Regions from separate parts of the Mesorhizobium sp. M1348 genome, predicted to be linked through region 1. Evidence: predicted binding sites of a transcription regulator. Region 1 holds the regulator's gene; each other region holds the start of a gene.

Region 1 (3,112 bases):
ACCACACCTTCAGCCATGTAAAGGTCTGTCGGAAAGCTATCGCCCTCGGCGACGATGACCCGCCGCTGCGGACGCATGGCCATGGCGGCGTGCAGCAGCTTGTAGATGTTGACCGACGTCGTGTCGCAGACCACCGTCTGGCCGGTCGCGGCACCGATCAGGCGCCCGAGCTGGTCGCCAAGTTCAAGCGGCATGTTGAACCAGCCGGCCGTGTTCCATGCGCGGATGAGATCATGCGACCATTCCTCGGTCGCGGCCTTGTACAGTTCATCGAAAGCGGCACGTGAAGCAGCTCCTAGCGAATTGCCGTCGAGATAGATCACTCCTTGCGGCAACACAAAACGGTCGCGCATCGCGCGCAGCGGATCTGCGGCATCCATCGCCTTTATGGCCGCGAGATCGGGAATTCCTGTCATGATTTGCCTGCTCCCCCAAAGATTCAACGCAACGCCGGACACGCATCGACTGTTCTTCCATTACCGGGTAGCGCGCAGCAAGGCTCCACCAGCGAGAAGCAGCCTGACCAGGCGGTGGAAACCCGGAGTTAACCCGAGGTTGGCGTTTTGAGTTCGTTTCGTTCACGGTGCATTGACCAAACCGCACAGTCGATACGGGTTCAATTCCGTGCCCTTTTGCCGACCGACGGCCGATGCCAGTGGCGCCTTCTAGGAAGCCAGAAGGGCGCAAACGACAGCAGAATCAAGGCGATGAGGCTCGCGGCGGGTGAAAATGCGGCATTCCGGTAGGGGCGTGGTTTGTTTCCCGAGCCTTAACGCATTCATTAAACTTTAAACAGTTGCGGAACACAACTGGAACAGATAGTGTTTGTTCTGGGTTTGTTTTTCTGATTCTGTTGGGGGTCGCTATGCTGACACGCAAACAACACGAACTGCTTATGTTCATCCACGAAAGGTTGAAGGAAAGCGGTATTCCGCCCTCCTTCGACGAGATGAAGGAAGCGCTCGACCTGGCTTCCAAATCGGGAATCCATCGGCTGATAACGGCGCTGGAGGAGCGCGGCTTCATTCGCCGTTTGCCCAACCGGGCCCGTGCGCTGGAGGTGCTGCGCCTGCCTGACTCGATCGCCCCCGGCCTCAATGCGGCACGCAAGTTCTCGCCGAGTGTCATCCAGGGCAGTCTTGGGCAAGGTGCCCCTCGGCAGGGCAAGCCGACATCGTCGCGCGTCCCTGCAGCCGGCAATGACGACGATGTCGTCGCCGCCGTTTCGATCCCGGTGATGGGCCGCATCGCCGCCGGTGTGCCGATCGACGCCATCCAGCACCAGACGCATTCGATTTCGGTGCCGCCGGATATGATCATGGGCGGCGAGCATTATGCGCTCGAGGTCAAAGGCGATTCGATGATCGAGGCTGGCATTTTCGACGGCGACACGGTGATCATCCGCAATGCCGATACGGCGAGCCCCGGTGAGATCGTGGTGGCACTGGTCGACGAGGAGGAAGCGACGCTGAAGCGGTTCCGCCGCAAGGGCGCCTCGATCGCCCTGGAAGCCGCCAATCCGGCCTACGAGACGCGCATCTTCGGACCAGACAGGGTCAAGGTGCAAGGCAAGCTCGTCGGACTGATCCGCCGCTACTGAGCTCCGCCCTTGGCGCCGGCTTTGGGTTTGTCGGCCCTGCGGTATGGCGGCAGGCCCCGCGCCGCGCGTGAAAATTTCCGCTGCACGTGCCAGGGCCGGTATGATTTTTCGACGGCAAAGCGGATTTCGGCGCGTGTTGCCGCTTGTGGATCGAAATAGACGGCCGCACTTCCCGCGCGCGCCAGTTGCCGTTTGGTGACGACGAGGACCAGCCGGTCGTAGTAGCAGGGATTATGGGCGGTGGCGTCGTCGATGACGATCAAGCTGGCAAAGGCGCAGGCTGGCCGTGCAGTATCGCGGTCCTTGGCTTGCGCGATGATCGCGCCGGATGGATGCCTGGCGAGGCAGAGGCCGTCCGTGCAAATGAACGGCATGCCCGGCGGTAGGTCGGCCGGATCGGCAATGTCGAATTGCGGATCGTTCTTTCCAGGTGTTTCCGGCGCGACGATAGCCTCTGATGTGAGCGCGCGTTTCCAGTTGTCGATGGTGAACTCATTCGGGCGTGCCCGGTTGACCGCGAGTTCACCGCTGCCGATCGGCAGCGCGACCAGCCGTGCGTCCTCCGAGATCAATACATCGGGTACGCGCGTCTGCGTTGTCGTTAGCAAGCCGGCGAGCGCAAAAGGAAGTGCCGCGAGCCGCAACCAGGTCGTCGCCATGCTGGCAATGACGAGGGCGATCGTCACCAAAAGGACGGATCTCAGCGAAATCAGCCCGACCGCATCGATCGGCGAGCGCTCGGAGATCCACCCGGACAGGGCGATCATCGCCGTCAGCCCCTTGCCCATCACGTAGAGGAAAGGCCCATCCGCGCCGAACGGCATCGCCAGCGCACTGAGGACGGCGAAGGGCATGACGACCAGTGAGACGATAGGCATGATGGCCAGATTGGCGAACAGGCTGAGCGGCGCCACGCGCTGGAAATGCCATATGGCGAAAAGCGCCGTGGCGCTCCCTGCAATGATCGAGGTCATCGCCAGGCCGCCCATGCCCAGCAGGACCTTTCGAGTGGCAAAGCGTAGCGGCGACCGCCGGGGCGGCGGCGTGGTGGCCCTGCCGGCGCGGTAATCAGACCAGCCTGCATAGGCGCCGACAAGGGCCGCCGTCGCGGCGAAGGACATCTGGAAGCTCGGACCGACCACCTCGTGCGGCGACACCAGAATGACGGCGATGGCCGAGATCGCCAGGTTGCGCATGGTGAGCGCGGTCCGGTCGAACAGCACGGCGATAAGCATCACCGCCAGCATGATGAAGCTGCGTTCGGCCGCTACCACAATGCCGGAAAAGACGAGGTAGGCCGCAATCGAAAAAAGCGCGGCGGCCGCGGCATATTTCTTGACCGGCCGTCGCGATGAGAAATCGGGAAACAGCGCAAAGGCGCCGCGTAGCAGCGCCATGATGGTGCCGGCGACCAACGCCATATGCAGCCCCGAGATGGAGATGATGTGGTAGATGCCTGTGCGCCGCATCGCTTCGTTGATCTCCTCGGGAATGCCGGCGCGCACGCCGACG
Region 2 (3,112 bases), on a different contig from region 1:
CTGGGGCAGCGATGCCGGAGATCGCGATGGCAGGCGCCGGTTGCCGGCTTTCCTTTGAAGCGCACACTCCCAGGCACAAGCAGATCGCCGCAAACACCCCGCGCCTCTTCCTGCGCGCGGCCTGAACGACAACAGTCAACGGAGACAAACGATGAGCGGCCTTGCCAATCTGGTGCCGATGGTGATCGATCAGTCGAGCCGCGGTGAACGCGCCTTCGACATATTTTCGCGGCTGCTGCGCGAGCGCATCGTCTTCATCAACGGGCCGATCGATGACGGCACGTCGGCGCTGGTCTGCGCCCAGCTTCTGTCGCTGGAATCCGACAATCCCGACAAGGAGGTCTCGCTCTACATCAACTCGCCGGGCGGCGTGGTGACCAGCGGTTTCGCCATCTATGATACGATGCAGTATATCAGTTGCCCGGTCTCCACCGTTTGTATGGGTTTCGCCGCCTCGATGGCCTCGTTCCTTTTGATGGCCGGCACGCCAGGGCGGCGTATCGCGCTACCCAACACCAGCATCGTGCTGCATCAGCCTCTCGGCGGTTTCCAGGGCCAAGCCTCCGACATCCAGCGCCATGCCGAGGGCATCCTTCGCACCAAGCGGCGCATGACCGATCTTTACGCCCACCATTGCGGCCGCACCTACGAAGAAGTGGAACGCACGCTCGACCGCGACTTTTTCATGACCGCACAGGAGGCCAAGGATTGGGGCCTCGTCGACCATGTTTTCGACACTCGCAAGCAGGCCGCGTGAAGCACCTTCGAACGGAACTGAGCGATATGAGGGCTGGCAACTCTCAGCGCCGCCGGTCTGGCTTCGGCGCTATCGCCGCACTATAGTCAGGTGATGACCGCCATTCGTTCATCCAGCCTATGCCTTGCCATTGCCGCCATTGTGGGCACGAACATGCTGGTGGGCATGGCACTTGCCCAAGATAATTCGACGTCTTCGCAAAAGGGCGCCCTGCCCGGTGTGACGAGTGACTATCGCATCGCCGAGCCAACTCCGCAGCCCGAGCCCGACGACGCGGTTCCAAGCAGCGGCAACGGCACGTTCAAGATCGGCGATACCGATGTTCGGATTTCCGGCAGCATCACCATCGATGTCGCTACCGGCGGGATCAGGCCCTCCAGCCGCTAAGTTCGCCTGGTGTGAACCACAAATATTGCGCTTCAAACGAACAGCCCCGCCATTGCTTTTGCAACTGACGGGGCTTCTTGGATCTAAAATCCAAATTGCCGGGAGTGTACTGCCGGCTTTTTATTTCGGATGCTTCGCGGCGTTCAGCCGACGATCCGACTAGCAGTCTCTGATTGTTGTGGGGATCGGCAGATCAACGTTGGCAGGTAGCGCTAAACGCCTGACCTGGCTACTTATACCTGCCGCGGCTCCAGCGACACGTGGAGCCTCAAGGAACTATCCGGTGGAGTCATGCCTCTGCTCTCCTTCTGTTCGTTGCGACTGTCGTCGTCGAAGCGCTCATCGCATAACCCGCGGCGTCTCGCAGGCTAGCCCCAGGCCGCGAGGCCATCGAAAGACGGCCAGCTTCGTTGACGTTTGGAGTCTGCCCCCGTGACGCATGGACGTCAACCTTGAATAGCCGATTACCGAAAAATGTGATCGCGAGACGCTTTGTGAAGCCGGCTGTACGGGCAGCTTTTGTCAGGAGCGTGTTCGGCCTTTGTTCTTTCCGCTTGCCCGTTCGCGCGAAAGGCGGTTAAACGCTTTGGTCGAGAGTTGTGGCGTCTCTCGAAAAGGCGGCGAAATTACCTACATAGGGGATGGTCGGGAAAACCCGCCCATCCCACGAATTCCAGATTCTGAGGCGGCGACCGGCGATGGCCGACCATAAATATCTCTCCATTCGCGGGGCACGCGAACACAATCTGAAGAATGTCGATCTCGACCTGCCGCGTGACAGCCTGATCGTCATGACCGGCCTGTCGGGGTCGGGCAAGTCGTCGCTTGCCTTCGACACCATCTACGCCGAGGGCCAGCGCCGCTATGTCGAGAGCCTTTCGGCCTATGCGCGGCAATTCCTCGAAATGATGCAGAAGCCGGACGTCGACCAGATCGACGGCCTGTCGCCAGCCATCTCCATCGAGCAGAAGACCACCTCGAAGAACCCACGCTCGACGGTCGGCACCGTCACCGAGATCTACGATTATATGCGGCTTTTGTTCGCCCGCGTCGGTGTACCCTATTCACCGGCCACTGGCCTGCCGATCGAGAGCCAGACGGTTTCGCAGATGGTCGACCGGGTGCTTGCAGTCGAGGAAGGCACCCGGCTGTTCATCCTGGCGCCGATGGTGCGCGGCCGCAAAGGCGAGTACCGCAAGGAACTGCTGGAGCTGCAGAAGAAAGGTTTTCAGCGCGTCAAGGTCGATGGCGTCTTCTACGAGATCGCCGACGTGCCGGCGCTGGACAAGAAGTACAAGCATGACATCGACGTTGTCGTCGACCGCATCGTCGTGCGCGGCGATCTGGCGACGCGGCTCGCCGATTCCATCGAGACCGCGCTGAAGCTGGCCGACGGACTGGCGGTAGCGGAATTTGCCGACAAGCCGCTCGACGCCAGCCAGACCGGCGAGGATTCGGTCAACAAGTCGAAGAACGAGACGCATGAACGCATGCTGTTCTCGGAAAAGTTCGCCTGCCCGGTGTCCGGTTTCACCATTCCCGAGATCGAGCCTAGGCTGTTCTCCTTCAACAATCCGTTCGGCGCCTGCCCAACCTGCGACGGGCTCGGCAGCCAGCGCGCCATCGATGCCAGCCTGGTCGTGCCCGACGAGAATGTTTCGCTGCGCGCTGGCGCCGTCAGCCCGTGGGCGAAGTCGACCTCGCCCTATTATGCGCAAACGCTGGAAGCGCTGGGCGTTGCCTATGGCTTCAAGCTCGGCGACAAGTTCAAGGATTTGAGCGAGGAGGCAAGGCAAGCCGTCCTGCACGGCACCGGCGAGCGCGAAATCACCTTCCACTACGATGACGGCCTGCGCTCCTACAAGACGACGAAAACCTTCGAGGGCGTCATCCCCAATCTCGAGCGCCGCTGGAAGGAAACCGAATCCGCTTGGATGCGCGAGGAGATCGAGCGCTTCATGTCGGCCA
Region 3 (3,112 bases), on a different contig from region 1:
CAAGCGCGCTCAGGCATTTTGCGGTGAGTGCGGCTCGCATCTCTACGCCACGTCGGCGGGCGAGGGACCGAAGGTTTACGGCATCAGGGTCGGGACGGCACGGCAGCGCGATCAACTGGTGCCGAGAAAGCAGATCTGGCATCGCTCGGCGCTGCATTGGCTGCCGGAATTCGAAGGCATGACCATCATCGAGGAGCAGTAGCGCCAGACCCGGGCGAAGCGCTCGCCTCCGGTTCCGGCGGAGCTCTCAATCGTCGCCTTCGACGACCCTTAGCCTCAACTGCCCGGTTTTCGAATCGGCGACGCGCGGGCTGCTTTCCGCTTTTGCTCCGCTGCCATTCGAACCAGTGGTGTTCTCCGCCGGCTGCACGCCAAACTCCAGCGCCTCGATCTTTTGTCCGCGCCTGGTCACCTTCGATGTCGAGACCAGAATGTCGTCGATATCCTTGGCCGATTGGCCGAAATGCGTCTGCAATTTGCGCACCCGCTCGTCGAGCCGAGACACGTCTTCCATCAGCCGGATAACCTCGCCCTGGATCAGGTGCGCCTGCTCGCGCATGCGTGCATCCTTGAGGATTGCCTGGATGACCTGGATCGACAGCATCAAAAGCGATGGCGAGACGATGACGATCCGCGATCGATGCGCCTTTTGGACAACGGCTTCGAAATTCTCATGGATTTCGGCGAACACCGATTCCGAGGGCACGAACATGAAGGCGGTGTCCTGCGTCTCGCCCTGGATCAGGTATTTTTCGGAAATATCCCGGACATGCACCTCGATGTCGCGGCGGAAAGCCTGTGCGGCGGACTTCTGCAGGTCGGCGCCTTCGGCGGCCCGAATGGCATTCCAGGCCTCGAGCGGAAACTTTGCATCGATGGCAAGCGACGGTGCGCCGTTCGGCATCTTCACCAGGCAGTCGGGCCGGCTGCCATTCGACAAGGTCGCCTGGAATTCATAGGCGCCGTGCGGCAATCCGTCGGCGACGATGGCTTCCATGCGCGACTGGCCGAAGGCACCGCGCGTCTGCTTGTTGGAAAGGATCGCCTGCAATTGCACGACCTGGCCGGCCAGCGACTGGATGTTGCCTTGCGCGACATCGATAATCGCCAGCCGTTCCTGCAGCTTGGCGAGGCTCTCATGCGTCGATCTCGTCTGCTCGGTCATGGTCTGGCCTAGGCGGCCGGTCATGGCATCGAGGCGCTGGCCGATCGACTGTGTCAGTTCCGCTTGGCGCGCCCCGAACACTTCTGCGATGGCGCCCATGCGGCCCTGCATTTCCGCCTGGCTTGCCAAGATGCCGGCCATCCGCACCTCGGCGTCGCGGGCGTGGTCGGCGGCTTCGGCGGCCGCCACCGCACGCGCCTTGGCCGATCGCCAGAGCGCAACGACGAGCGCCACGAACAGTCCGAGGAACAGCATTGCGCCGAAACCCAGGGCATGGCCGAGCGTGATCGTGGTGGCGCCGAGCCGGGCGACAGGTTCGGACAGGATGGTGGCCAGATCGTTCATGCCGACAGCATAGATGATTCGGTCTACCGGCACAGATCAAAACGTGAACGACCCGAAGGCGCCCCGGTTGACGCTTTTCCTGCGAGGTCTTAGGTGAGACGCCATGTCGATCAAGCCGCTTATCATCCTCCCCGATCCCGTCCTGCGCCAGGTTTCAAAACCGGTCGAGCGTGTCGACGGCGACTTGCGCAAACTGGCCGGCGACATGCTGGACACCATGTATGACGCGCCCGGCATTGGCCTCGCTGCGATCCAGGTCGGCGAACCCTTGCGCATGCTGGTCATCGACCTCGCCAAGGAGGACGAGACGCCGGCACCGCACGTCTTCATCAATCCCGAAATCCTCGAAAGCTCCGACCAGCGTTCGGTCTATGAGGAAGGCTGTCTGTCGATCCCGGACTACTACGCCGAGGTCGAGCGTCCGGCAGCGGTGCGGGTGAAATATCTCGATCGCGACGGCAAGCTGCAGGAGATCGAAGCCGAGGGGCTGATGGCGACCTGCCTGCAGCATGAAATCGACCATCTCAACGGCGTGCTGTTCATCGATTACATCTCCAAGCTGAAGCGCGACATGGTGGTCAAAAAGTTCAAGAAGCTCGCCAGGGACAAGGCGCCAGGCAAGATGGTGGGATAGGGGTCGACGAATGCCCCTGCGTGTCATCTTCATGGGTACGCCTGAATTCTCCGTGTCGACGCTGCGGGCGATTGCCGAGGCCGGGCATGAATTGGCAGCCGTCTACACGCAGCCGCCGCGCGCCGGCGGCCGGCGCGGGCTCGAACTGACGCCGTCGCCGGTGCAGCGCGAGGCGGATCGGTTGGGCGTCGAGGTTCGCACGCCGGTGTCGCTGAAGGGCGAGGCGGAGCAGGAGGCGTTCCGCGCGTTGGGTGCCGACGTCGCCGCGGTAGTCGCCTACGGGCTGCTTCTGCCGAAACCCATTCTCGAGGCGCCGCGGCTCGGTTGCCTCAATGGCCACGCATCGCTGTTGCCGCGCTGGCGCGGCGCCGCCCCTATCCAGCGCGCCATCATGGCCGGCGATACCGAGACGGGCATGATGGTGATGCGGATGGAGGAAGGCCTCGACACCGGGCCGGTGGCAATGGTTGAAAAATGCGCCGTTGGACCCGACATGACGGCCGGCGATCTGCACGACCGGCTGATGGTGTTGGGTGCGGCTCTGATGGTGCAGGCGCTCGAACGGCTGGAACGGAATACACTGACATTTACCACACAGGCCGAGGTGGGGGTGACCTACGCCAAGAAAATCGATAAATCGGAGACTCGCATAGACTGGCTGCGACCTGCCGGCGACGTGCACAACCAGATTCGCGGCCTGTCGCCCTTTCCCGGTGCATGGTGCGAGGCCGAAATCGGCGGCCGCATGGAGCGGCTGAAACTGCTTCGCTCGACGCTCTTGCAAGGCGCCGGCGAACCGGGAGGAATTCTCGACGATCGGCTGACGGTCGCCTGCGGGTCAGGCGCGATCAGGCTGGTCGAAGTTCAACGTGCGGGCGGAAGGCCCATTGCCGCGCAGGAGTTTCTGCGCGGGGCCAAGCTCGAAAAAGGAATGAAATTGTCATGAGCATGATGTCCATACGCGCGGC
Region 4 (3,112 bases), on a different contig from region 1:
TCAACCGCTCATGCAGCGCATCCGACAATCTGTCTTCGATTTCGCGCGTCTTTTCCTGCCAGTGTGCCCGATCGGCCAGCCAGCCGGGCCGGTTGGAGACGAAGGTCCATGTGCGGATCTGGGCAATCCTGTGCGACAGCGTGTCGATGTCGCCTTCGGTGGTGTCGGCACGGCGCACCTGCTCGGCCATGTAGTTCTCGTCGACATGGCCGTGCCTGGCAAGGTCCATGTAGATGGAGGCGATCAAGTCGGCGTGCTGGGCCGGCGCGATCTTCCTGTAGTCGGGCAGCGCGCAGGCTTCCCACAGCAGCGCCACGCGTCTGGCATCGGTGGTGAGTGCCCGGACATCCTCGTCGCGCGACAGATGCTCGAGCGCTTGCGCGTCTACTGCTGGCAGTGCGCGCGTCAGGCCTTCGACCGGGGCGTTGGTCTCGATCGAGCGCTTCAGCGCATCAAGGTTGGCGAAATCGAAATGCGCGGTACGCCACTGCAGCACTTTCACCTGGTCGAAATCATGCGCCTCGATCTTCTTGACAAGTTCCTCGTCCAGCGGATCGACCTGGCCGGTGACGCCGAAGGTGCCGTCGCGCAGGTGCCGGCCGGCGCGGCCGGCAATCTGGCCGAGCTCGGCCGCCGTCAGGTTGCGGTACTGGTAGCCGTCGAATTTACGGTTCTGGGCGAAGGCGACGTGGTCGAGGTCGAGGTTGAGGCCCATGCCGATGGCGTCGGTGGCGACGAGGTAGTCGACGTCGCCCGACTGGAACAGCGCCACCTGGGCGTTGCGGGTGCGCGGGCTGAGTGCGCCGAGCACGACGGCGGCACCGCCCTGCTGGCGGCGGATCAGCTCGGCGATGGCATAGACCTCGTCGGCCGAGAAGGCGACGATCGCGGTGCGCCGCGGCAGGCGGGTCAGCTTCTTCGAGCCGGCATAGGCAAGGTGCGATAGCCGTGGCCGGGTCACCACCGACACGCCCCGCAGCAGGCGCTGCAGGATGCCGTGCATGGTGGCCGCGCCCAGCAGCAGCGTCTCCTGGCGGCCGCGCAGATGTAGGATGCGATCGGTGAAGATGTGGCCGCGTTCGAGATCGCCGGCGAGCTGGACCTCGTCGATGGCAACGAAGGCGGCGTCGGTCTCGCGCGGCATCGCTTCCACGGTGCAGACCGAGTATTTCGCGCCCGCCGGCTGGATCTTTTCCTCGCCGGTGATGAGCGCAACCTTATGGGCGCCGACCTTCTCGCAGACGCGCGTATAGACCTCGCGGGCAAGCAGCCTGAGCGGCAGGCCGATGACGCCGCTTTCATGCGCCACCATGCGTTCGATGGCGAGATGGGTCTTGCCGGTGTTGGTCGGGCCGAGCACGGCCGTCACGTCTCGACCCGACAGGATCAGCGGTTCAGTGTGTTTCGGATGGATGTTCATCGGCCTGGAAATAAGGCTCTCTGCCTCGCATTGTCGGGAGCGCGCCCATATTGGCCGCGTATGACAGGCGACACATAGGGATTTCGGGCGCGAAGCGAAAGCGGAATGTGCCGAGGGCAGGCGATTGGTTGCTTCGAAGCCAGAAAATCTGTTCCCGATTAACAATTGGAACGAGTCTGGAACGAATCAGCTACGAATCACTGACTCCCGCTGATTCAGGGTTTGTTCACGGCTACATCTGGGCTTTCTGCCGGCGAGTCTCACCACATGCTGAATCACGGAAACTGGCCCGATTCATGCAAGCGGCATCCAAGCGAGCACCGCGGTTAACCTTTGCCGGTGAATGATCGTGGCCAGCCAATCTGCTCCGCCCAACATTATGAAATTATTGATGTTTCCTAATGCGCTTTAATCATTTCGAGGGTGTTTTCAGCTCTCGCCGTTAACGTTCCGCTCAAAGCCGGAACGAATCGGCGACGAATCAGCGATAGGCAAAGTTTCTTGGTTTGTTCACCGCAACATGTTGTGTTGTGAACAGCTTTTCCACCGAGAATCGACAGGCTGTCGGACGGGTTGTGCACAGGTTGCGCAGTTGCCGTTAACCTTTGCATGCCAGTTTCGGGCAGTGTGCGGCACCGCGATCTTGCAGCGGAGAAAGCTGCTATGGAACGGGCCGTTTTGCGGGGCCCGTTCATTCAGCGCGTATCTATCTCAACGTAAAGATAAACGGTCAGGCGATGTACTGCCCGCCATTGGCTGATATGGTCGAACCGGTGATGAAACCGGCATCGTCGGAAGCGAGGAAGACGACGCAGCGCGCGATCTCCTCCGGCTCGCCGAGACGGCCGATCGGGATCTGCGGGATAACGCGCTCGTTGAGGACCTTCTCGTCCATCGCCTTGACCATCTCGGTGGCGATGTAGCCGGGGCAAATGACGTTGACGGTGATGCCGGCGCGCGCGCCTTCCTGGGCCAACGCCTTGGTGAAGCCGATATCGCCGGCCTTCGAGGCCGAATAATTGACCTGGCCGACCTGGCCTTTCTGGCCGTTGATCGAGGAGATGGTGATGATGCGACCGAACTTGCGGTCGCGCATGCCGCCCCACAACGGATGCGTCATGTTGAAGACGCCGGAAAGGTTGGTGTCGAGGACCTCCTTCCATTGCTCTCGCGTCATCTTGTGGAACATCGCGTCGCGAGTGATGCCGGCATTGTTGACCAGCACCGAGACGGGACCGAGATCGGCCTCTACCTGTTTGATGCCGGCGGCGCAGGCCTCGTAGTCGGCGACCGACCATTTATAGACCGGGATGCCGGTCGCGGCCTTGAACTTTGCCGCCGCTTCCTCATTGCCGGCGTAGTTTGCGGCGACCGAATAGCCGGCGCTTTTCAAGGCGACCGATATCGCCGCGCCGATGCCGCGCGACCCGCCTGTGACGATTGCAACCTTTGTCATATGTCCTCCCGGGAAATGCAGATGACTGAGCGTTGAAGCGGCGGGGTTTGCCCTCTATTCCCTACTCGCTTTGCGCCAGATCCTATTCGTATCGCCTATCTCATCACAATGCTTCAACGCACATAGCAACACCCATGCCGCCGCCGATGCATAGCGTGGCAAGGCCTTTCTTGGCACTTCTGCGGCGCATTTCGTAGACCAGCGTGTTGAAGATGCGGGCGCCCGAGGCGCCGACC

What was found. Region 1 encodes LexA, which represses DNA repair genes until DNA is damaged. Its sites were predicted from a motif close to TGTTCNNNNTGTGTTCNG; they were not measured.
Region 2: the regulator LexA is predicted to act here: its motif matches at 1,676-1,693, upstream of uvrA (excinuclease ABC subunit UvrA).
Region 3: the regulator LexA is predicted to act here: its motif matches at 1,543-1,560, upstream of NKH13_RS07625 (DNA recombination protein RmuC).
Region 4: the regulator LexA is predicted to act here: its motif matches at 1,587-1,604, upstream of NKH13_RS01000 (helicase-related protein).

The regions. Positions count from the first base shown of each region.
Region 1 is NZ_JAMYLH010000034.1:15,656-18,767, reverse strand. Features, by position in the region: partial or broken gene kynU (kynureninase) at 1-416, opposite strand, end outside; gene lexA (transcriptional repressor LexA) at 866-1,600, shown strand; gene NKH13_RS31095 (ComEC/Rec2 family competence protein) at 1,594-3,112, opposite strand, start outside.
Region 2 is NZ_JAMYLH010000013.1:101,798-104,909, reverse strand. Features, by position in the region: gene NKH13_RS21335 (SRPBCC family protein) at 1-125, shown strand, start outside; gene NKH13_RS21330 (ATP-dependent Clp protease proteolytic subunit) at 152-757, shown strand; gene NKH13_RS21325 (hypothetical protein) at 851-1,144, shown strand; gene uvrA (excinuclease ABC subunit UvrA) at 1,843-3,112, shown strand, end outside.
Region 3 is NZ_JAMYLH010000003.1:123,953-127,064, reverse strand. Features, by position in the region: gene NKH13_RS07630 (GFA family protein) at 1-202, shown strand, start outside; gene NKH13_RS07625 (DNA recombination protein RmuC) at 248-1,510, opposite strand; gene def (peptide deformylase) at 1,614-2,144, shown strand; gene fmt (methionyl-tRNA formyltransferase) at 2,161-3,090, shown strand; gene NKH13_RS07610 (GNAT family N-acetyltransferase) at 3,087-3,112, shown strand, end outside.
Region 4 is NZ_JAMYLH010000001.1:204,230-207,341, forward strand. Features, by position in the region: gene NKH13_RS01000 (helicase-related protein) at 1-1,420, opposite strand, end outside; gene phbB (acetoacetyl-CoA reductase) at 2,151-2,876, opposite strand; gene NKH13_RS01010 (acetyl-CoA C-acetyltransferase) at 2,980-3,112, opposite strand, start outside.